DNA from 2 places in the Streptomyces javensis genome. Region 2 is predicted to be linked to the other one. Evidence: riboswitches for the same ligand, from Rfam matches in the RefSeq annotation. Region 2 holds a riboswitch; the other holds the start of a gene.
The links. A riboswitch is a leader RNA that binds a small molecule or an ion and turns the genes downstream of it on or off. The one in region 2 is predicted to bind glycine.

Region 1: linked by a shared signal. The riboswitch ahead of gcvT (glycine cleavage system aminomethyltransferase GcvT) and the one ahead of gcvP (aminomethyl-transferring glycine dehydrogenase) in region 2 are both predicted to bind glycine.

Annotation. Positions count from the first base shown of each region.
Region 1 covers NZ_BAAAIF010000004.1:74,997-86,840, reverse strand. The annotation lists gene ABD329_RS05840 (LPFR motif small protein) at 3-131, shown strand; gene ABD329_RS05835 (M48 family metallopeptidase) at 304-879, opposite strand; gene ABD329_RS05830 (ATP-binding protein) at 998-3,157, shown strand; gene ABD329_RS05825 (hypothetical protein) at 3,075-4,784, opposite strand; gene ABD329_RS05820 (L-serine ammonia-lyase) at 4,893-6,275, opposite strand; gene glyA (serine hydroxymethyltransferase) at 6,469-7,734, opposite strand; gene gcvH (glycine cleavage system protein GcvH) at 7,761-8,141, opposite strand; gene gcvT (glycine cleavage system aminomethyltransferase GcvT) at 8,332-9,459, opposite strand; glycine riboswitch at 9,630-9,740, opposite strand; gene ABD329_RS05800 (AAA family ATPase) at 9,910-10,608, shown strand; gene ABD329_RS05795 (enhanced serine sensitivity protein SseB) at 10,787-11,593, shown strand; gene ABD329_RS05790 (enhanced serine sensitivity protein SseB C-terminal domain-containing protein) at 11,705-11,844, shown strand, end outside.
Region 2 covers NZ_BAAAIF010000021.1:118,086-129,929, forward strand. The annotation lists gene ABD329_RS20855 (PhzF family phenazine biosynthesis protein) at 1-639, shown strand, start outside; gene ABD329_RS20860 (CPBP family intramembrane glutamic endopeptidase) at 668-1,480, opposite strand; gene ABD329_RS20865 (glutamate-cysteine ligase family protein) at 1,556-3,058, opposite strand; gene ABD329_RS20870 (hypothetical protein) at 3,506-4,093, shown strand; gene ABD329_RS20875 (DUF5999 family protein) at 4,357-4,563, shown strand; gene gcvP (aminomethyl-transferring glycine dehydrogenase) at 4,654-7,569, opposite strand; glycine riboswitch at 7,632-7,760, opposite strand; glycine riboswitch at 7,761-7,858, opposite strand; gene ABD329_RS20885 (PRC-barrel domain-containing protein) at 8,006-8,323, shown strand; gene ABD329_RS20890 (DNA polymerase IV) at 8,299-9,801, opposite strand; gene ABD329_RS20895 (MerR family transcriptional regulator) at 9,906-10,532, opposite strand; gene ABD329_RS20900 (bifunctional nuclease family protein) at 10,700-11,173, opposite strand; gene ftsR (transcriptional regulator FtsR) at 11,226-11,844, opposite strand, start outside.

The sequences.
Region 1 (11,844 bases), on a different contig from region 2:
TCGTGTTCAAGGCCATCGCTGATGTACTGCGCGCCATCGGAGGCGCTGTCGCCACTGTCGTCACCTTGCCCTTCCGCGCCGTCGCGCGCCTGTTCGGCGGGGCGTCCGCCAGTGCGCGCGGACACCACTGATGCCGGGCACGAGCGCCGGCCTCCTTCCCGCCCGGCGCTCCCCCCTTACGGGCGGTCGGCGGCGCCATCGCGGCCGGTCGCCCTTCGTCTGTCCCGGCTGATCGCGGATTGAGGGCGCGCCCTTCCCGTACCCGGTGGACCGCTGGTACCGGGGTGTACGACGACGCTGAGGTCATCGCCCGGCCACGTCACCCATCCATACCCTGCGGCCCATCTCGTCCAGCTCCGCCTTCCACCGGGCGTACTCCGGCATCGCCCGACCCAGCAGCCGCCAGTAGTCCGGGCCGTGCCCGGAGATCCGAACATGCGCCAGTTCGTGGGCGATCACGTAATCGATCAGGTGAAAGGGGAGCTGGAGCCGTCCTTGTGCCCAGCGCAGACCGGCGCGGGTGTACCAGTCCGCCAGCGCCCGCAGGGCCCGTGCGGGGTCGGCCGCGGTGGCCAGGTCCACGCGCAGACGGCCCGCGACGAGCCGTACGGGCGCTCCCGGATCGTCCACGTACAGCAGCCGGTAATCCCGGCCGAGATAGCGGTGGATCTCCCCGTCGGCCAGCTTCCGGGTGGGGTGCAGCGGCTGCCGCTCCTCACGCAGGCGCAATTTGTCGTCGACCCAGCGGTCGTTGGCGCGGGCGAACGCCTCCGCCCGCTCGGGCGGGCATGCCGGTGGGACCCGCACGATCAGCGCCCCGTCCCGCTCGACGGTCAGCCCAAGGCGGGTACGGCGCGCGCTGACGTGTACCTCCAGCACGCGGCCGTCCACCGACAGGGCTGGTGCCGCGTGCGTACCAAGGCAGCCGTGGACGAGGGCGCCGAGGCCGAATGGTTTTCCGGGGCGAGTGGCGCGGGGATACAGTCCGGCCAGGGACATGACCGGGACCAGGGGAGGGGCCGGTGTGATCGAGATCGTCACGGTGAGCGCGCTCACCGCATTCCTCGCGGCGGCGGGGAACGGCGCGGCCGGAGAAGTCGGCAAGCAGGTGCTCCTGTCGACGGGTGCGCTGGTGAGACGGACCCTGGGGCGGGAGACGCCGCTGCCGGTCACCGCGGAGGGGTGGGAGGCGCTGGCGCGCCAGATGCATCCGCGCCTGGGTGAAGACGGCCGACGGTCCGCCGAATGGGCCCTTCTGCTGCGGAGCCTGCCGGACGCGGCGGTCGGCCTGCGCACCGCGGCGGGACTGCCGCCCGCCACGCGGGACTTCACCGACCGCGAGTCCGTTCTCAAGCGGCTGAGGCGGGAGGCGACCCGCGCCGCCGACGGGCGGCCACGGGTCGCGCTGCTGCACGGTCCGCCCGGCATCGGCACCAGCGCGGTGGCCCTGCACTGGGGCGCCGCCCAGATCGCTCGGTACCCCGACGGGCAGTTCTACGTCGACCTCTCCGACGCCGCCGGAGACCACGGACCGGAACCGGCCGCCGTCCTGCTGCGCCTGCTGCGGCAGATGGGCGTCGAGCCCGAGCGGATTCCGCCGACCGAGACGGGACGTGAACAGCTTTATCGGCGGTTGACGGCAGGCCGCAGGACGCTGGTGGTGATCGACCACGCGTCTTCGGTCGCGCAGGTCCGCAACCTCATTCCGGCCACGCCAGAGGTGTTCTTGCTGGTGGTCGCGTCCGGCCCGCCGTTCGCGCTGGAAGCGGAGCGCATCGATGTCCCACCGCTGAGCGAGCGGGACGCGCTGAAGATGCTGAGGAAGGTGGCCGGGCCTGAGCGGGTCGCGCGAGCCAAGCCGCGGATGCCCGTCCTGCTGGACACCTGCGCGGGCAATGCCTTCGCCCTGAAAGCGGCGGCGATGCGCCTGCTAACCGATGAACCGCCCTTCCCGGATCCGCCCGACGAGCCCGCGAGGCACCATCCGGTGCACGCCATGACGCAGGACGTGTGTCGCCGTCTCGGGCCCGAGACGGCGCGGCTGTGCCGACTGACAGCGCTGGGCGGCTGGCCCGCGGTCGACGCCCGGCTGGCCTCGGACGCCGCCGCCGTCGCCGAGGAGGAAGCCGCCCGGATGCTCGCCGCGGCGGCGGACGCGCAGTTGCTGGAGCCGGCGGGGGACGGACGTTACCGCTTCCGGCCCGAGGTGTGCCGCCATCTGGCCGACGCCGCCGGCCTGGAGCACGGGATCCCGGAGTGCTTCGCGGCGGTGTCCCGGGTGCTCGACGGTCTGCTCGACCGAGCGCTGCACGCCGCGCACGCGGCCCTGCCCCAGAGCTGGCGGACCGAGCCCGCACCCGCGCAGGGCACTCCGTACGGTGACGAGGCCGAGGGCATGGCGGCCCTGCTGGCCGAGGCCGGGAACCTGGTACGGGCGGTCTCCGTGGCGGATGAGTACCAGCACATCGACACGGCGCTGCGAGTCGCCCGCGCGCTGTGGCCACTTCAGCTGAAGGCCGGACACTGGGACGAGGTGCTGCCCGCCCTGCGGATCGCGGCCCGGTGCGCCGACGAGCATCAGCCGCGTTCCCGCATGGCGGGCGCGCTGCACTTCCAACTGGGCCACTGCCTGGGCGAGATGGGACGGTGGGAAGATGCCGAGCACGCGGTGCGCGCCGCCGTCGCCTGCGAGCGCGCCGCGGGCCACTTACGGGGCGAGGCGTCGTCCGTGGAGTTCCTGGGCCTGCTGTGCTTGAACCGATGGCGGTACGAGGCGGCGTACGAGCGGTTCGTCGAGGCGGAGGGCGTCTACCGGCGGATCACCCCCGGCCAGGAGGGCGCGCAGGACCTGCCGCGCGCCCTCGCCTTGATCGGGCGTCACCAGGGACGTGCCCTGCGCGGCCTGGGGCGGCTGGCGGAGTCCCGCCTTCGCCTGGAGGCCGCGCGGGACTTCTTCGCGGAGCGGGGAGAGGCGTACAACCAGGCCCGTGCCCTCACAGACCTCGCCGAGACGCTGCACGACGCCGGTGAGAACTCCGAAGCACTGACGAAGATCGCTGAGGCTGAGCGCCTGCTCAGGCCGGAAAAGGCGACTCCGCATCTGGGCTACCTTGCCCGTCTGCGGCTGCGCTGCGAGGCGGCCGAGCGGGCGGAGTAGCGGGAGTCACCGTCACCGGGTGCACGCGGCCGGCCGCGCGCACCCGGAGCGTCGTCCCGCCCGGCGCCACCGCACCGCCGCCCGTCAGCCACGCGTACAGCGCGGAGGCGTAGGCCGTCGGATCGGCATCCGCTCCTGGGTCCGCCGACAGCCGCAGCAGGCCGTGGTCCCGGCTACGCACGGCGCAGTTGTGCGGGCCTGTCACATACACGGCGAGTGAGCAGTGCGGGTACCGGTGCAGCACCTCGGCAGTCCACTCCTCCGGGCCGCCCAGGCGGGGGTCGTCCGGCTGCCCCGCACGGAAAATCACATCAGCCAGTGTCAGGTCGCCGGGGTCCCGGGTGTCCTCATGTACGGCGAGGTGCCTCTGGCCGACCGTGTCGTACGGGTGCCCCGTGGAGCGTTCGATCCTGACGTCCGCTCCTCGTATGCGCGTACGGACATCCAGCGGAGCCGTACGCGCTGGGGGCTCGTACGGCGGCAGCGGCAGTGGCTCCAGCAGGGCGGGAGCCGCGGGCTCGGGCAGATCCATCAGCGTGTAGAAGAGTCTCCGCAGCAGTGCCGCCGACGCGCCCGGAGCCGAGCTGATGTACTCCGCCGGACTGGCGGTGGCCGATGGGCGGTGCCGGGCGAGCAGGCCCTCCAGTTGGTCTCGCAGCGGTCCGTACGGGTCGAGCCGAGGGGCCTGCCGGACGAACGCCGCGAGGGGTGCCTCCGGGGCCAGCCGGTCCTGCCTGGCGGACGCGAGCAGCACGGGGACGTCCAACGCCGCGGCGTAGTAGGACACCGCTCCGAAATCCCCCAGGACGACATCCGCCGCCAGCAGGGCCTGTCGCCACGCGTGCACGGGGTCGATCAAGGCCAGTCCGCTGCGGCGGGCCCGATCCAGCCAGACGCGTATCTGCCCCGGCCCGTGCCCGTACCAGATGTTCGGATGCAGTACGGCCGCCAGCCGATAGTCATCAGCCGGCAGCTCGGAGGCGAGCCGGGGGAGCAGGCTCGGCAGGATGTCCTGGTCGCCACCGCTTCCGAAGAAACCCTCGGGATTCCAGGTGGAGTTCAGTACGACGAGCCGCTGGCCCGGACGCACGCCCAGGGCGCGGCGGAACCGCTCCCGGTGGGGACGCCCGGCCAGCATGCGGTCGAAGCAGGGGTCGCCGGCGAGTACGGATGCTCTTTCGGCTTCCGGGCACACCCGCCGCAACCGCTCCAGCTGCTCAGGGTGCGAGAGGACGAGGCCGTCCACGAACGGCTCGCCGTTCGCCAGCAGCCACTCCGGCGACAGGCCGAATGTCGGTTCGTGGTTCGCGGATCGCGGATCGCGGATCGCGGATCGCGGATCGCCCAATTTCTTAGTGTATCCCACTCCATGCGACAAGATGGCCAATTTGCCTTTGATGTCCTGGAGTTGGCCGCCGAAGCTCGCGGCGATCGCCAGCGCCACCGGTGTCGCCGATGCCTGCTCCCAGGGCAGTACGGGCAGACCCAACTCCGCGAACAACTCGCCGATTCCGGCCTGAAACGCGGATGACTCCGTCGAGGTGACCAGGAGTTGTACCCGGAAGTCGTCGTGGAACAGCGGCAGCACATCCAGCAGACGGCCGGCGGAGGTGACGTTGTGCACCACCAGGAGTACCCGTCGGCTCGTCGCCCGGCTGGCCCAGAGATCCGAGTCCTCTCCGACCGGCACCCTTATCGCCGGGGCATCAGCCGATCCCACTCGCCGTTCCCTTCGTCAGCACTCGATGACGTTCACCGCGAGCCCGCCCCGCGCCGTCTCCTTGTACTTGACCTTCATGTCCGCGCCCGTCTGCTTCATCGTCTTGATGACCTTGTCGAGCGAGACATGGTGGCGGCCGTCGCCGCGCAGGGCCATCCTCGCGGCGGTGACCGCCTTCACCGAGGCCATGCCGTTGCGCTCGATGCAGGGGATCTGGACCAGGCCGCCGACGGGGTCGCAGGTGAGGCCGAGGTTGTGCTCCATGCCGATCTCGGCGGCGTTCTCCACCTGCTCCGTGGAGCCGCCGAGCACCTCGGCGAGGCCGCCCGCGGCCATCGAGCAGGCGGAGCCGACCTCGCCCTGGCAGCCGACCTCGGCGCCGGAGATCGAGGCGTTCTCCTTGAAGAGCATGCCGATGGCGCCCGCGGCGAGGAGGAAGCGGATGACGCCCTCCTCGTCGGCGCCCGGGACGAACCGGGTGTAGTAGTGCAGAACGGCCGGGATGATGCCCGCCGCGCCATTGGTGGGGGCGGTGACCACGCGGCCGCCCGCCGCGTTCTCCTCGTTGACCGCCATCGCGTAGAGGGTGATCCACTCCATGGCGCGGGCGCCCGGGTCGCCCTCGGAGCGCAGGGCGCGGGCGGCGGTGGCGGCGCGGCGGCGGACCTTGAGGCCGCCGGGCAGGATGCCCTCCTGGGACATGCCGCGGGCCACGCACGCCTCCATGACCTGCCAGATCTCCAGCAGCCCGGCCCGGATCTCCTGCTCCGTGCGCCACGCCTTCTCGTTCTCCAGCATCAGGGCCGAGATGGAAAGGCCCGTCTCTTGGGAGAGCCGCAGCAGCTCGTCGCCGGTGCGGAAGGGGTGGGTGAGGACGGTGTCGTCGAGCTTGATGCGGTCCTCGCCGACCGCGTCCTCGTCCACCACGAAGCCGCCGCCGACCGAGTAGTACGTCTTCTCCAGCAGCGGATGGCCCTCGGCGTCGTACGCGCACAGCGTCATGCCGTTGGCGTGGTACGGCAGGGAGCGGCGGCGGTGCAGGATCAGCTGGGAGGAGTCGTCGAAGTCGATCTCGTGGCCGGGGCCGATCTCGGCGCCGAGCAGCCGTAGCCGCTTGGTGGTGCGGATGCGCTCCACCTCGCCGTCGGCCGTGTCGACGTCCACGGTGCGCGGGGAGTTGCCCTCCAGGCCCAGCAGCACGGCCTTCGGGGTGCCGTGGCCATGGCCGGTGGCGCCCAGCGAGCCGAAGAGCTCGGCCCGGACGGACGCGGTGTGGGCCAGCAGGCCCTCGTTCTTCAGCCGGCGGACGAACATCCGCGCGGCCCGCATCGGGCCGACGGTGTGCGAACTGGACGGGCCGATGCCGATCGAGAAGAGGTCGAATACGGAAATGGCCACCGGGGGACTCCTTCGTCTGCACGCCGGGGGAAGCGTGTGCCCGCCGGGAAAGCGCGCGGGCCGTGCGTGGGTTGGTGCGGGTGGTGCGGGTTGGTGCGGGAGTTGCGAGGGTTGGTGCGGGTGGTGCGGGTGGTGCGGGTGGTGCGGGTGGTGCGGCGGGGGCGCGCCAGGGCGGGCGCGCCCCCGGATCCGGCTACTTGGACAGGTGCGCGTACAGCGGGTGCTTGTCGGCCAGGGCGGTGACCCGGGCCTTCAGCGCCTCCGCGTCGTAGGACGGCTTGAGCGTCTCCGCGATCACGTCGGCGACCTCGCGGAAGTCCTCCGTGGTGAAGCCGCGGGTGGCCAGCGCCGGGGTGCCGATCCGCAGACCCGAGGTGACCATCGGGGGCCGCGGGTCGTTCGGGATCGCGTTGCGGTTGACCGTGATGCCGACCTCGTGCAGCCGGTCCTCGGCCTGCCGCCCGTCCAGCTCGGAGTCGCGCAGATCGACCAGGACCAGATGGACATCGGTGCCGCCGGACAGCACGGCGACGCCCACCTCCCGGACATCGTCCTGGGTCAGCCGCTCGGCGAGGATCCTGGCGCCCTCCAGCGTGCGCTCCTGGCGCTCCTTGAACGCCGAGCTCGCCGCCACCTTGAAGGACACCGCCTTCGCCGCGATCACATGCTCCAGCGGACCGCCCTGCTGACCGGGGAAGACCGCCGAGTTGATCTTCTTGGCCAGGTCGGCGGTGGAGAGGATCACGCCACCGCGCGGACCGCCCAGGGTCTTGTGGGTGGTGGTGGTCACCACATGGGCGTGCGGTACGGGCGAGGGGTGCAGCCCGGCCGCCACCAGACCCGCGAAGTGGGCCATGTCGACCATCAGGTACGCGCCGACCTCGTCCGCGATCCGGCGGAAGGCGGCGAAGTCCAGCTGGCGCGGGTACGCCGACCAGCCCGCGATCACCAGCTTGGGGCGGTGCTCCTTGGCCAGCCGCTCGACCTCGTCCATGTCGACCAGACCGGTCTCTGCGTCCACGTGGTAGGGCACCACGTTGTAGAGCTTGCCGGAGAAGTTGATCTTCATGCCATGGGTCAGATGGCCGCCGTGCGCCAGGTTCAGACCCAGGATGGTGTCGCCGGGGGAGAGCAGGGCGAACATCGCGGCCGCGTTGGCCTGGGCGCCCGAGTGCGGCTGGACGTTGGCCGCCTCGGCGCCGAAGAGCTCCTTGACCCGGTCGATGGCGATCTGCTCGACCACGTCGACGTGCTCACAGCCGCCGTAGTAGCGGCGGCCGGGGTAGCCCTCGGCGTACTTGTTGGTCAGGACCGAGCCCTGGGCCTCCATGACCGCCGACGGAGCGAAGTTCTCCGAGGCGATCATCTCGAGGGTGGACTGCTGGCGGTGGAGTTCGGCGTCGACAGCGGCGGCGACGTCCGGGTCGAGCTCGTGCAGGGAGCTGTTCAGAAGCGACATCGAGGGTCCCGATCGAATAAAGAGGGTCAGTTTTCGGCGAAGGCGGTGTACTCGTCGGCGGAGAGCAGGTCCTCCGGCTCGCTCGTCACCCGCACCTTGAACAGCCAGCCGCCCTCGAAGGGGGCGGAATTCACCAGCGCCGGATCGTTCACCACGTCCTCGTTGATCTCGGTGACCTCACCGGAGACCGGCGTGTACAGATCGCTGACCGACTTGGTGGACTCCAGCTCACCGCAGGTGTCACCGGCGGAGACCGTGGAGCCGACGTCCGGGAGCTGGACATAGACGACATCGCCGAGCGCGTTGGCCGCGAATTCGGTGATGCCGATCGTCGACACGCCGTCCTCGCCGGCGGCCGACAGCCACTCGTGCTCCTTGCTGTACCGCAGCTGCTGGGGGTTGCTCATGGTCCGATTCTCCTGGATACGGGGGAGTGCTTGGGAAACGGGTCTTAGCTGGTGGGATGCGACGCCGAGGGGGTACGACGCCGAGGGGACGCGATGGGTACGACGCCGAGGGACCGTGGTGGACCGGCGCCCCGCTCGCGTCTGGGGGAGCTCGGCGACGGGCCGGGGCACCGCTCGCGCCCGGAGGAGCTCAGCGCTCGCGCTTGTAGAAGGGGAGCGCCACGACCTCGTACGGCTCCCGGGTACCGCGGATGTCCACGAAGACCCCCTCGGTGCCGGGCTTCGCGTACTCCGGGTCCACATACGCCATCGCGATCGGCCTGCCCAGCGTCGGGGACGGCGCGCCCGAGGTGACCTGGCCGATCGCCGAGCCGTCGGCGGCCACCACGGCGTATCCGGCGCGCGGCACCCGGCGGCCTGAAGCGATCAGGCCGACCAGGGTGCGCGGGGTGACGGTGTCGGCCTGGTGGGACGCGGCCTCCAGGGCCTCGCGGCCGACGAAGCCGCCCGGCTTGTCGAACTTCACCACCCGGCCCAGCCCCGCGTCGAAGGGGGTGGTGTCGGTGGTCAGCTCATGCCCGTACAGCGGCATGCCCGCCTCGAGGCGCAGGGTGTCCCGGCAGGAGAGACCGCAGGGGACCAGGCCCACCGGAGCCCCGGCCTCGGTCAGCGCCTCCCAGACCCGCTCGGCGTCGTCCGGTGCCAGGAACAGCTCGAAGCCGTCCTCGCCCGTGTAGCCGGTCCGGGCGATCATGGCGGGGACGCCCGCGACGGTGCCCGGCAGCCCGGCGTAGTACTTCAGCCCGTCCAGGTCGGCGTCGGTCAGGCGCTTCAGGATCCCCGGGGACTCGGGCCCCTGGACGGCGAGCAGCGCGTAGGCGTCGCGGTCGTCCCGCACGGTCGCCTCGAAACCGCCCGCCCGCCCGGTCAGCGCGTCCAGCACCACCTGGGCGTTGGCGGCGTTGGCCACGACCAGGAACTCCTCGTCGCCGAGGCGGTAGACGATCAGGTCGTCGAGGATGCCGCCCTCGTCGTCGCAGATCATGGTGTAGCGGGCGCGGCCCACGGCGAGCGCGGACAGCCGGCCGACCAGCGCGTGGTCCAGGGCCTCCCCGGCCTGGGGACCGATGAGAGAGATCTCACCCATGTGGGAGAGGTCGAAGAGTCCGGCGCGGGTGCGCACCGCGATGTGCTCGTCGCGCTCGCTGCCGTAGCGCAGCGGCATGTCCCAGCCGGCGAAGTCGGTCATGGTGGCGCCGAGCGCGCGGTGCCGCGCGTCCAGCGCGGTACGGCGTGGGGTGGGCGGGGCGTCGGTCACGATTCAGGCTCCAGGGGTCGGGGTCGCGCGACGGCGAGGACGGACGGCAAGGACGCGTGCGTCCTCCCCATCTGTCATCGGAACCTGAGAGGTTCGCCGTGACGCCCGTAAGGGGCCCGGCTTGCACCTTGGGTGGAGCCGCGCCCGCGCGGCCCGCTTTTCAGATCTGCCTCGTCCGTGCGGTATCGGGGCCTGAGAGATTCAAGGGAGGACTTGCTCCTTCGGCGCCCTGGACACCCGGCACGGATGCCAAGGCCCAAGGACTCTCCCGCGCGGATTCAAGCGGCCGGTATGGAGTTGCGCCGACATCATCGCATGTATGGCCGAGAAGGGAAGCCCCGATCCGACCGGGCTCCGGCCGTCCGGCCCGGGGCAGCCTTGCCCGACATTACCTTTTCTTGACACTCTGCGGGTACGAGCAGCGTTGACCGACCTGGGAGGACGATCACGGTGCATGGGCAGGAAACGCACGCGACGACACAGAGGCTCCTGCCGGCGCGGCGTGGCCGCATCCCCTCCGGGTCGACGGCCCGCCCCGGTCGAAGAAGCGCGGTGCACGATCTGCGCGCCGGGGCGGAGGGTGGCGGCGCGGACCCGCGTGAGCTGCGCTTCCCGGCGGGGGACGTGCTGGTCGCCTCCGGGCTGCCGGGCAGCGGCAAGAGCACGCTGATCAACCGGACGGTGCCGCTTCTGGACGAGACGGGCGCGGTCGTCATCAGGGTCGACTCGCAGAACACCCGCGAGGCATGGGAGCGCCGGCTGCCCGGCTGGCTGCCGTACGCGGTCTACCGCCCGCTGGTCCGCTGCGCCCACTACGCGGGGCTGCGCCGGGCGCTGCGCTCGGGCGCGAGCGTCGTGGTGCACGACTGCGGCGCGCTGCCGTGGGTCCGCCGCTGGCTGGCCCGGGACGTGCGGCGCCGGGGCCGCAGCCTCCATATGGTGCTGCTGGACGTGGGCGCCACGGAGGCGCTGGAGGGCCAGGCCGTCCGTGGCCGCGGGGTCTCCGCCTACGCCTTCGGGCGGCATCTGCGCGCGATGCGGCGGCTGATCACCGGGATGGAGGAGGGGCGGCCGCCGCGGGGGTGCGCGTCGGCGGTGCTGCTGGACCGGCGAGGTGCGAGCGCGCTGCGCTGCATCTCCTTCGAGTGATCACGCCGCTCCCTCGTGGGTGGCCGGAAATCGACCATCGGCATCACACAGCGTGACGCGGGCGCGCCCGGGGGAGGTGGGGAAGTGCTGTGGAGATCGCCGTCGCCCCCTCCGGCCGCGGGCCACCCAGCGGTTAGGGTGCTTCGGGCAGGTCGGACGAGATGGCGGTTGGACGAAGATGAGCTTCCCGGAGCAGTACGGAGTGGCCCCGGCGCACGGAGGATTCCCGGACGGCGGGTACGCCGCGCATCCGGCGTTTCCCGGCAATGAGCTCGAAGAGGTGATGGCCGCCTCCGTCGACGTCCCCGGGGCCGGGGCGCGCATCGTCGAGACGCTCTCCCGCAGCCACCTCTGGATTCCGCTGCCCAACGGCGGGGGGCCGGGCAGCCCGAGCCTCGATCTGCCCACGATGGAGATCGACGGCGGCGCGTATGTCCCGGTGTTCAGCTCCGAGCAGCAGTTCCTCCAGCTCGTCGGCTCCCATATGTCCTTCACCATCGCCCCGGCCGTGGAGTTCGCCCGCGGGCTGCCGCCCCAGCTCGGCATCGCGGTGAACCCCGGTGGCGCGGTGGTCGTACCGCTGCCTCCGCCCGCCGTCCGGGAGTTGTGCCGCGCCGGGCGTACCGAGCTCGACGGCCCGGCCGCCGGTGGCCGGGTGCGGCTCTTCGAACCGGACTGGCAGGACGAGCCGGTGGACTTCCTGGCCGCCGCCGGGATCGAGTTCGCCAAGGGCGCCGGGGTGCGGACCGCCCGGCGCGCCCTGGCCAGCGTCGAGGGCGACGAGCCCGCGCTCTTCGTCGGTGTGCAACTCGACGAGCCCGGCCCCGAGGGGCAGGCGCGCGCGGTGGAGGCGCTGGGCCGCGCCCTCGGTTCGGTGCCGGTGCCGTGGAAGGTTCAGCTGGTGCTGCTGGACGTGGCGCAGGGCGACCCGGTGGCCGACTGGATGCTGGGACGGGTGCGGCCGTTCTACGACCGTGACCTCTGACTCACCCCTGGGTCCGCTGCCGCGGCCCGTAAGCTGGTTTGATGACCAGGAGGGGTGCGAGCACGCTCCCCGGTGAGGTGTGGGCAAGGCGATGAGAAGGGGCGGACCCAGGTGAGCGCGGGCGCGGATTGGGGGGCGGCGGCCGGCCAGGTTGAGCGAGCGTTGCAGCAGGTCGCTCCCGGCCGGTACGACGCCTACGAGGCGCTGCTGCACGCCATCGGCGAGGGCCAGGTCTGGATGCTGCTGTGGCA
Region 2 (11,844 bases):
CTGCGCTGGTTCACCCCGGTCACCGAGGCACCCATGTGCGGCCATGCCACGCTCGCCACCACTCATGTCCTCAAAGCCACGGGGGCCGCGACCGGCACGGTCCGCTTCGCCACCCTCAGCGGGGTGCTGTCGGCGACGGCCGACGACGGCGGCTCGATCACACTGGACTTCCCCACCGCCTCACTGACCGAGCTGCCGGTGCCCGAGCAGACGGCCGAGGTCGGCGCGGCGCTCGGCACCCAGATCGTGTCCGCCCATCACGCCGGCCCGTTCATCGACGACCTCCTGATCGAGGTGGCCGACGAGAAGACCGTGCGCGCCCTGGCCCCCGACCTCGCCGCGCTCAAGCGGATCAGCCACCGGGGCATCATCGTGACCGCGGCCGCCGAGGACTCCGGGCGCGGCTATGACTTCGTCTCGCGGATGTTCGCCCCGGGCGTCGGCATCGACGAGGACCCGGTCACCGGCAGCGCGCATACCGCGCTCGCGCCCTACTGGTCGGCCCGGTTCGGCCGCGACGAGCTGACCGGGCTCCAGGCGTCCGCGCGCACCGGCCTGGTCCGCACCGCGCTGCGCGGCGACCGTACGCTGCTGACGGGCGGCGCCGTCACCGTCATCGACGGCGAGCTGCTCAGCTGAGGCCCGTCACACGGCGCCGGACGGCGGGTCAGGCCGTGGGCAGCCAGTCCACCCGGCCCGCCAGCACGGCGTATCCGACGAAGGCCACGATGTCGATCAGCGAATGGGCCGCGACCAGTGGCCCGACCCGCCCCCAGCGGCGGTAGAGCAGCACGAAGATCACGCCCATCGCCATATTGCCGAAGAAGCCGCCGATCCCCTGGTAGAGGTGGTACGAGCCGCGCAGCACCGAACTGGCCAGCAGGGCGGCCATCGGGGTCCAGCCCAACTGCCCGAGCCTGCGCAGCAGATAGCCGACCACGATCACCTCCTCCAGCACCGCGTTCTGCACGGCGGAGGCGATCAGTACGGGGATCTTCCACCAGACGTCGGGCAGCGATTCGGGGACCACCGTGAGGTTGCCCCCGGCCGCCCGCGCCCCGAGGTACAGCAGCAGTCCGGTGCCGCCGATCGCGGCCGCGATCGCGGCGCCCCACGCCAGGTCGAACCGGGGCCGGTCGCGGTCGAAGCCGATCACCCGCAGCCCGGCGCCCTCGCGCAGCAGCAGATGGGCGACGAGCGCGACCGGTACCAGCGCGGTGGCGATGCCGAACAGCTGCCAGGCGAGATCCAGCCAGGGCCGCCCCGGCGCCGCGGAGGAGTTGAGATGGGCCGCCTGGTCCTTCAGCCCGCCCGGTTTGGTCACCGAGCCGATAAAGCTGATCAGCGCGGACAGCCCGCTCGCGCCCAGGGACAGCGCCAGCACGAGCAGCGTCTCATTGCGCAGCGTCCGCCGCGAGAGCCCGTCCTCGACCACGGGCAGCTCCGCGCCCCGCGCCTGTGACCGCACTCCTGTCCCCACTTCCGTCTCTCCGCCTCATCGGTGCACCCGCCCCGTTCACCGGACAATACGGGGTCATGGTCCACGGTGGGGGCGTCACCCGGAGAGATCGGTGGGCCAGGTGTGCACCGGTGCGTCGGTCCGCATCAGGGCGCAGTACCGGCGGGTCATGGCCGCGAGGGCGGCGTCCCGGTCCAGTCCGCCGCCCAGCGCCCGGTGGTAGGTGGCCGCCTGCCAGGAAGCGCCGTTGACCCCCAGCTTGCAGCGCTCCTCGATCACGCCGAGATAGCGGTCGCGGTCGGCGGGCTCCACGCCCCAGGAGTCCAGGCCGGACGCGGCGAGCGGCAACAGCTCCTCGCGGACCAGCCGGACGGCGGAGGTGCGGGTCAGGGACGCCGAACGGCCGGATTTGGGCCACTGGAGGACCGCGTCGATGCCATGGCGGCAGGCCGCCTCGAAGTTGGCCGCGGCGGCCGCGAACGGCAGCCGGGTCCACACCGGGCGGGACTCCTCGGCGAGCGCCCTGACCAGCCCGTAGTAGAAGGCGGCGTTGGCGATGACATCGGTGACGGTGGGCCCGGCCGGGAGCACGCGGTTCTCCACGCGCAGATGCGGCACACCGTCCACGACGTCGTAGACGGGCCGGTTCCAGCGGTAGATCGTGCCGTTGTGCAGCGCCAGCTCCTGGAGCTCGGGCACCCCGCCCTCGTCCAGCGCCCGCAGCGGGTCCTCGTCCTCGCCGGTGGAGAGCAGCGGCGGGAAGTAGCGCAGGTTCTCCTCGAACAGCTCGTACGCGGAGTCGATCCAGCGCTCGCCGAACCAGGTGCGCGGGCGGGCCCCCTGGGCGGCGATCTCCGGCGGGCGCACATCGGTGGCCTGGAGGAACAGCGGCGGCCGGGATTCGCGCCACACCTCGTGGCCGAAGACGAAGGGGGAGTTGGCGCCCACCGCGATCTGTACGGCGGCCGCGGCCTGCGCGGCGTTCCACGCGTCCGCGAAGCGGCCCGGGGTGACCTGGAGATGGAGCTGGACGGAGGTGCAGGCCGCCTCGGGGGCGATGGACGAGCTGGCGTAGGTGAATCGCTCCCGGCCCTCGATGTCGATGAGGAAATCCTCGCCGCGGGCGGCCAGCATCTGCTCATTGAGAAGTTTGTAACGGTCGTCATAGGAGAGGTTCGTGGATCCCAGATCGTCCGCGGCGAGGGTGGGCAGAATTCCGATCATCACGATCTCGGAGGACACTTCTCGCGCCTTGCGATCGGCATATGACAAACCGGTTCGGAGCTCTTCGGAGAGCTGATCGAGAACGCGTCCGTGCAAACGGTGGGGCACGATGTTTACTTCAAGATTGCACTGCCCGAGTTCGGTCTGGAAATCATGACTCCCGATGCGCTCCAGAACCTCCGCGTTCATCATCCTCGGCAGCCCGTCGGCCCCGGCGAGATTCAGCTCGATCTCCAGCCCCATCAGATTCTTCGGGCGGTCGAATCGCTTGTCGGCCAGAAGCCGACCCAGCCCGTCGAGGCACTGCCGCAACCGGACGCGCTGCCGTCGCCGGCCGGACGGGTCGAACTCACCGGCTATGAGCTTCTCCCCCATCGAAGCGTCCCTCCTCGAGTGGATCATCGGCGCCAACGGTGTGCACACCACGCTCGATGATGCCCACCAATGTGATCGATAACGCCCCGCGATCCCCACCCAGCCGGTAGGCTCTGTGGAACTGCGCATTGCGCCGGGGAAATGGACCAGCGAGTTCCAGCCTACCGCGCGGGGCTCAAAATGCCAGGTCATATCCGTTCATCTGGCACTGAATCGGGGAAAATCCCCGCCTTCCCGGGGTCTGGATATCCTCTTGTCGGCGATATCGGCAGCGGCTAGACGAAACACAACGGGAACACTTGTCGTATAAACTCGGCTAACGAGGCAGAGAGATAACGCCCGAACGGTCTGTTCCGGCTCCCCTCTGACCCGTGTTCCACCGACAGCGCCGCCCAAACCCGGCCCGCTATCGCTTCACCGTGTCTTCAAAGCGAGAGGCGACCCACCATGCCGCTGCATGTGCCCCAGGCCCCCGCGCCCGCCCTGCGCAGCGTCCTCACGGCCCTTGATTCCCCCACCGCCGTCCGCGAGGCCCGCACCCCCGTGCTCTCCACGCTCACCGGCCCCTTCGAACCCGAACTCCCGCTCCCCGTCCATGTCCTGGACGACATCACCGCCTCCGACGGCCCGCCGCGCACCCGGCTCACCGGCTGGCGATTCCTGATCCGCGACGGCGACCGTACGGTGGCCGCCGCGGAGGCGATGCTCACCGCCGACGGCTGGGCCTTCTCGCACTTCTCCGAGGGCCCCTATGTCAGCTCGGCCGAACTCGCCCTGGGCGAGGCCGAGTCGCTGCCCTCGGCGTACCAGCCGCGGCTGCTGTCCATCCCCGAGCTCTACATGGTCACGCTCTGGCTGCACGGCGACCTGACCGCGGACGGCGCCGAAGGCGGCCTCGGCTCCGGGGACCTGCTGGTACCGCTCGCCCCGGCCCCGCCCGGTATCGCGGCGCACCGGGCGCACCGGGCAACCGATCTGCTGCCCGTACTCACCCACCGGCTGACCCGCGTCCCCTTGCTTGGCTCACCCGCCTGACCTGGGCCTTCATCAGGCCGGGAGCGCCCCGTGACCGCCGGGTCACGGGGCGCTCCGCAGCATCCTCGTAACAGTCCGGCCGCGATGAACCGTCCGGACGGGTGATGCGTCATTATCTAGCGAGACCGGTACCGCGAAATCCCTGCGGATTCCAGGCCGTAGGGCAACACTGGAGCAATCGACCGACTCAACCACGGGGGGCGGCCATGGACGCCGCGGCGAGCCGCAGGACCTTCACCACTCCGCAGCGAAAGAACCCTGTCATGTGCCAGCATCAACCACCTTGCCCGTCAGCCGACTCCGCCGACCGGGAGGCCGCCCATCTGGTGGCGCACCACCCGGAGCAGGGATGGAGCCTGCTGTGCAACGGCGTCCTGCTCTTCGAGGACACCGGTGAGCTGCTGCCGGACGGGCGCGTGATCGCACCGTGCCGACCGCTGGGTTCCGAGCACGTCGTCACCGCGGCCTGACCACCGCCGTCGACGGCACGTACATACCAGGGGCCGGCCCGGCGCATCCGCCGAACCGGCCCCGTTGACGCATCGTCGGGCTGAGGCCTCTCAGCCCTCGTAGGACTCCAGCGGCGGGCAGGAGCAGACGAGGTTACGGTCCCCGTAGGCCCCGTCGATCCGCCGCACCGGCGGCCAGTACTTGTCGGCCGCCGAGACCCCGGCCGGGAAGACCGCTTCCTCCCGGGAGTACGAGTGGTCCCACTCCCCGGTCAGCGACGCCGCCGTGTGCGGAGCGTTCCGGAGCGGGTTGTCCTCCTTGGTCCACTCGCCGGAGCCGACCTTCTCGATCTCGGTCCGGATGGCGATCATCGCCTGGCAGAACCGGTCCAGCTCCGCCAGATCCTCGCTCTCGGTCGGCTCGATCATCAGCGTCCCGGCGACCGGGAACGACATCGTCGGCGCGTGGAAGCCGTAGTCGATCAGGCGCTTGGCCACATCGTCCACGGTCACGCCGGTGGCCTTCGTCAGCGGACGCAGATCCACGATGCACTCATGGGCCACCAGGCCGCCGGGGCCGGTGTAGAGCACCGGGTAGTGCGGCTCGAGGCGCTTGGCGACGTAGTTGGCGCCGAGCACCGCGACCTGGGTCGCGCGGCGCAGCCCCTCGGCGCCCATCAGCCGGATGTACGCCCAGGAGATCGGCAGGATCCCCGCGGAGCCCCACGGCGCGGCCGAGACCGGGCCGACGCCGGTGGCCGGTCCGGCGGCGGGCTGAAGCGGATGGTTGGGGAGGTAGGGCGCCAGATGCTCGCGCACCGCGATCGGGCCGACGCCGGGGCCGCCGCCGCCGTGCGGGATGCAGAAGGTCTTGTGCAGGTTCAGGTGCGAGACATCGCCGCCGAACCGGCCCGGCTCGGCGAGCCCGACCAGCGCGTTGAGGTTGGCGCCGTCCACGTAGACCTGGCCACCCGCGTCGTGCACGGTCGCGCAGATCTCGGTGATGTGCTCCTCGAACACCCCGTGGGTGGAGGGGTAGGTGACCATCAGGACGGCCAGCTGGTCGCCGTACTGCTCGATCTTGGCGCGCAGGTCGTCGGTGTCCACCTCGCCGTCCTGGCCGGTCTTGACCACGACGACCTTCATACCGGCCATCACGGCGCTGGCGGCGTTGGTGCCGTGCGCGGAGGACGGGATCAGGCAGACGGTGCGCTGGGTGTCCCCGTTGGCCCGGTGGTAGGCGCGCACCGCCAGCAGTCCGGCGAGCTCGCCCTGGGACCCGGCGTTCGGCTGCAACGAGACCTTGTCATAGCCGGTGACCTCGGCCAGCCGCTCCTCCAGCTCACGGATCAGGGTCAGATAGCCCTGGGCCTGCTCGGCGGGTGCGAAGGGGTGCAGCGCGCCGAACTCCGGCCAGGTGACCGGCTCCATCTCGGTGGTCGCGTTGAGCTTCATGGTGCACGAGCCCAGCGGGATCATGCCCCGGTCCAGGGCGTAGTCCCGGTCGGCCAGGCGGCGCAGATAGCGCAGCATCGCGGTCTCGGAACGGTACTGGTGGAAGACCGGGTGCGACAGATAGCCGTCCTGGCGCAGCAGGGCCGCGGGCAGCGCGTCCGGCGCCGAGGCGTCCAGCTCCTCGATCCCCGGGATCCCGGAGGCGTCACCGTTGCCGCCGTCCACCCCGAAGGCGGACCATACGGCGGCGAGCTGCGCGCGGCCGGTGGTCTCGTCGCAGGCGATGCCGACGTGGTCGGCGTCGGTCAGCCGGAGGTTGACCCCGGCCTCGCGGGCCGCGGCGACGACCTCGGCGGCCCGGCCCGGCACCCGCGCGGTGAGGGTGTCGAAGAACGTGCCGTGCTCCACCTCGACCCCACCGGCCCGCAGCCCCTCGGCGAGCACGGAGGCGTAGCGGTGGGTGCGGCGGGCGATCGCCGCGAGCCCGTCCGGGCCGTGGTAGACGGCGTACATCCCGGCCATCACGGCCAGCAGCACCTGAGCGGTGCAGATGTTGCTGGTGGCCTTCTCCCGGCGGATGTGCTGCTCACGGGTCTGCAACGCCAGCCGGTACGCCTTGTCGCCGTCGGCGTCCACGGAGACCCCGACCAGACGGCCGGGCAGGTTGCGGGCGTAGGCGTCGCGCACCGCCATGAAACCGGCGTGCGGACCGCCGAAGCCCATCGGGACGCCGAACCGCTGGCTGCTGCCCACCGCGATGTCCGCGCCCAGCTCACCGGGCGAGGTGAGCAGGGTGAGCGCGAGCAGATCGGCGGCGACGGTGACGACGGCGCCCAGCTCATGGGCGCGCTCGATGACCGGGCGCGGATCGCGCACCACACCGGAGGCGCCCGGGTACTGGAGCAGCACGCCGAAGACCCCGCGCTCGGCGATCTCGTCCGGGATGCCCTCGGCCAGGTCGGCGACGACGACCTCGACACCGGTGGGCTCGGCGCGGGTCCGTATGACCGCGATGGTCTGCGGCAGACAGTCGGCGTCGATCAGGAAGACGCCTTCCTTGACCTTGCCGACGCGCCGCGACAGCGCCATCGCCTCGGCGGCCGCGGTGGCCTCGTCCAGCAGCGAGGACCCGGCCGTGGGCAGCCCGGTCAGATCGGCGACGACGGTCTGGAAGTTCAGCAGCGCCTCGAGCCGGCCCTGGGAGATCTCCGGTTGGTAGGGCGTGTACGCGGTGTACCAGGCGGGGTTCTCCAGCACATTGCGCAGGATCACCGGCGGGGTGTGGGTGCCGTAGTAGCCGAGACCGATCATCGACGGCAGCGCCTGGTTGCGGTCGGCGAGCGCGCGCAGCTCGGCGAGGACCTCCGGCTCACTGCGGGCCGGCGGCAGGGCGTCCAGCGCCTCGGTGCTCTTGATGACGTCCGGTACGGCGGCCTCGGTGAGCTCGTCCAGCGAGCCGAAGCCGACCTGGGCGAGCATCTTGGCCTGTGCCTCGCCGTCCGGGCCGATGTGGCGCCGCTCGAACGGAGTACCGGATTCCAAGTCGGAGAGTGCGATGCGATTGGCGGTCATCTGCGGGGGCCTCCTGGTCTGTGACGACCTTCGAGGGGCACCGCGGCTCGGGTGCCCGGACGGCCTCCCCCTCTGTCATCTCAACCTGAGAGCTTCACCGGCCCACATACCGCCTGACCGGTTTTCACCGTCGGTGAGGAGGGGTTCCGGAACGCTGCTCGCCCGTGGCCCACCCTGCTTTCCAGAGTGACCTCACCCGCACGGTACGTGTGCCTGAGAGATTCCGGGGAGGGTTTGCTCCTTCGGCGCCTCCGACAGCGTCGGCGGAGGACTCTCCCGCACGGGGTCTACAGCCACAGTCAGCGTACCAGCGGTTCTGCCAGGGGGGACGGTCGCGGGCGTTCGAGTGGCCGAGTGCGGCGATGTGGCTTTTTGTAGGTAGCAATGGGCACTTGCTAACCGCTTGTTCATCTGTTTGCCACCTGTGGGAGAGAGCGTGCAGACCGATATCGACCCGCGGACCCTGATCGGCCGCAAGGCATTCGACCGCGAGGGCGCCAAGATCGGCACCGTGGACGAGGTCTATCTCGACGACGCGACCGGCGAGCCCGAATGGGCGGCGGTGCGCACCGGACTGTTCAGCCGGGACGTCTTCGTGCCGCTCGAACCGAGCGAGGTCGTCGGCGACACCCTGCGGGTGCCGTACGACCGGTCCCTGATCAAGGACGCCCCGGACTTCGGAGTGGGCCGCCATCTCTCCCCCGAGCAGGAACTCCAGCTCTACCACCACTACGGCCTGGACGTCACGGGCTGACCCCCGTCCTGGCCCGCGGCTTCTTCCGCTTCCGGCTCCGCTTCCGCGTCCGGCTCCACCTCCGCGTTCGGGCGCAGCAGCGGCAGCGGGTCGGCGGGCTGTAGCGCCGGGTCGTCCACGGGGAACGTCCGTATCCGGCCCGGTGGCGACCACGGCTCCTCGAAGCGCACGGTCACCCGGCCCACCCCGCTCCCCTGCACCCAGCCCGCCCCGTACTCGGCGTGCCGTACATCGGAGCCCGGGAGCCAGCGCCGCGGCTTCTCAACGTCCTCAGAAGCCTCTCCCGCGCCCTCTCCCACGGGTTCTGGTCTCTCCGGCCCCGGCGGGCGCCCGGCGTCCCCCACGGCCTCATGAGCGGCTTGGGCGGCCTGACCCGGTTCCGCTGCTTGGGCGGCCTGCGCGGCCTGCGCGGCCTGCGCGAAGAGATCCTCCTGCGTGAAGTCCGCCAGACCGCTGACGCCGACCCCCAGCAGCCGCACACCCGCCGTGGTCTCCACCCCGTCGATCAGCCGCGCCGCGGCCTCCCGCACCACCGCCGGGTCGTCGGTCGGCCCGCGCAGGGTCTCCGAACGGGTGAGTGTGGAGAAGTCGTACCGCCGCACCTTGATCACGACCGTCCGCCCCGAGCGGCCCGCCTCGCGCAGCCGCCGCACACAGCGGTCGGCGAGCCGCGCGATCTCCAGCTGCACCCGGGTGCGGTCGGTGAGGTCGACGTCGAAGGTGTCCTCGACCGAGATGGACTTGGCGTCCCGCTCGGCGACGACGGGCCGCTCGTCCCGGCCCTCGGCCATCAGGAACAGCGATGCGCCGTGGGCCCGGCCCAGCAGCCGCACCAGCTCCGCCTCGCCCGCCTCCCGCGTCTCGGCCACGGTGTGGATCCCGGCCCGGCGCAGCGTCTCCGCCGTGGCGGGGCCGACGCCCGGGAGTGTCCGCACCGACATCGGGCCGAGCAGTTCGCGCTCCGTCCCTGGCTCGATGACCACCAGACCGTCCGGCTTGGCCTGCTCCGAGCCGATCTTGGCGAGCATCTTGGAGCCGGCGAGCCCCACCGAGCCGGTCAGCCCGGTGACCGCCTTGATGTCGGCCCGCAGCCGCTCCGCCACGGCGCGCGCCGCCTCGATGGTGGGCTCGGTGCCGCCCGCCTCCAGATCGACGAACGCCTCGTCCAGGCTCAGCGGCTCCACCAGGGGCGACAGGGTGTGCAGCAGGGTCATGACCGCGTCGCTCACCTTGCGGTAGAGCGTGAAGCGGGGGATGAGGAACGCCGCGTTCGGACACAGGCGGCGGGCCTGGGCCATCGCCATGGCCGAGTGCACCCCGAAGACCCGGGCCTCGTAGGAGGCCGTGGCCACCACGCCGCGCGGCCCCAGACCCCCCACGATCACCGGCTTTCCGCGCAGGCTGGGCTTGGCCGCCTGCTCCGCCGAGGCGTAGAAGGCGTCCATGTCCAGATGGAGAATCGTCGGCGCACCCCTCACACCTCCGATGCTGCCGCACACCACTGACAATGGGGCGGCACAACGGCCGGGGGCGGGCCCGGGGGCGGCGGTCAGGTCGCCCCGGGGCGCTCAGCCGAAGGTTTCTAACCGGCCCGGTTCCGGCGCGCCGCGAGCTCGTCGGTCGGGTTGTGCCGGACCAGCGTCTCGCCGGTGTCCACCCGCTCGCCGTGCAGCTGGGACAGCGCGCTCTCCACATCCCGCCAGACAACGCCCACGGCGATCCCGAAGACGCCCTGGCCGCCCTGGAGGAGGTCCACGACCTCGTCGGGCGAGGTGCACTCGTAGACGGTCGCGCCGTCGCTCATCAGCGTCATCTGGGCCAGATCGTCGAGCTCCCGGGCACGGAGGTGGGTCACCGCCGCCCGGATGTTCTGGAGGGACACGCCGGTGTCCAGCAGCCGCTTCACGATCTTGAGGACGACCACGTCCCGGAAGCTGTAGAGCCGCTGGCTGCCCGAGCCGTACGCCGGCCGGACGCTCGGCTCCACCAGCCCGGTGCGGGCCCAGTAATCCAGCTGGCGGTAGGTGATCCCCGCGGCCGCACACGCGGTGGGTCCGCGGTATCCGATCCGCTCCGTACCCCCCGCGGCGGGCTCACGCGGCGGCGCGGCCTGTGCCGCGACCCGAGCCTTCAATGCCGGATCGGCCGATGCGCTCCCCTGGAGCGCGTACGGACCTCCGGCCGCCGTGCCGTCGCCGCTGCTTCTCACGCCGACCTCCGTCCTCGACCTGCCATCTTGAAGGTAGGCAGTCACCCGGGGTGCGTCAACGATCGCCACACTCGGCACGCCGAGTGATAATCACCCTAAGGGTGGTTTCCCGTGTCCCTCGTCCGGGAAAGGCTACTCGAATGCGCGAGCGAGGACCGGCTTACGGTTCACTGGCTGCTGGTTCCGAAGTCCTCTGGCGAGATCTGGTCGAGGAACTCGCGGAACTTCTCCACCTCGTCCTCCTGCTCGTCCGGGATCGCGATACCGGCATCGTCCAGCACTCCGTCACTGCCGTAGATCGGCGTTCCGGTGCGCAGCGCGAGCGCTATGGCGTCGGACGGCCGGGCGCTGACCTCCACGCCGCTGGCGAAGACCAGCTCCGCGTAGAAGACCCCCTCGCGCAGATCCGTGATCCGGACCTCCGTGAGCTGCTGGCCGACGGCTTCGAGTACGTCTTTGAAAAGGTCATGGGTCAGCGGGCGCGCCGGAGCCATGCCCTGCTGAGCGAAGGCGATCGCGGTCGCCTCACCTGGTCCGATCCAGATGGGGAGGTAGCGGTCGCCTCCCACTTCACGCAGGAGCACGATCGGTTGGTTGGAGGGCATTTCCACCCGGACACCCACGACGTCGAGCTCGTTCACACAGCAACCCTAGGACGTGCCCGGCCGGTTTGGATAGTCGGGGCCCGGTCGGTCACCGCTCCTGGACCCTCAGAGCCGACCGCACCAGGGCCGCGTGCAGCTGTACGGAGAGCGTGGCGAGCTCCCGCACACTGGCCTCCGCATGCGCTCTGGTCTGCGGGTTTCTATGCAACCGCAGGGGGGCGACCACCTGCTCGACCATTCCGGCCTCGCGCTCGGCGGAGGCTTTCATGATTCGCAGATGACGTGGTTCCAGGCCGAAACGACCGAGTTCGGCGATGAGCCGGGCGACGGTCACCGCCTCGATGTCGTATCCGCCGTCCGCGGTCGGCGCGAGCAGCCCGTACGACTCCCATTCGGCCAGCTCCGCCTCGCTGACCTCGACCGTTGCCAGCAGCTCGGCCCGGCCGACCCGGGCGGCCGTGAGGCCGTCCGGGGCCGTGCGGGGGCTGCCGTCGAGCGGCCCGGGCTGCTGCGCTCCCTGCGAAACGGCAGGAAGCTGCAACGGCTCCCCCCGCTCCAGGGCGTCCAGATGCTCCCGGATGACCTTGAGCGGCAGGTAGTGGTCACGCTGCATCCGGAGGATATGGCCGAGCCGCTCCACATCCCGCTGGCTGAATTTGCGGTAGCCGGACGGCGTCCGCCGCGGCTCCACCAGCCCCTCCGACTCC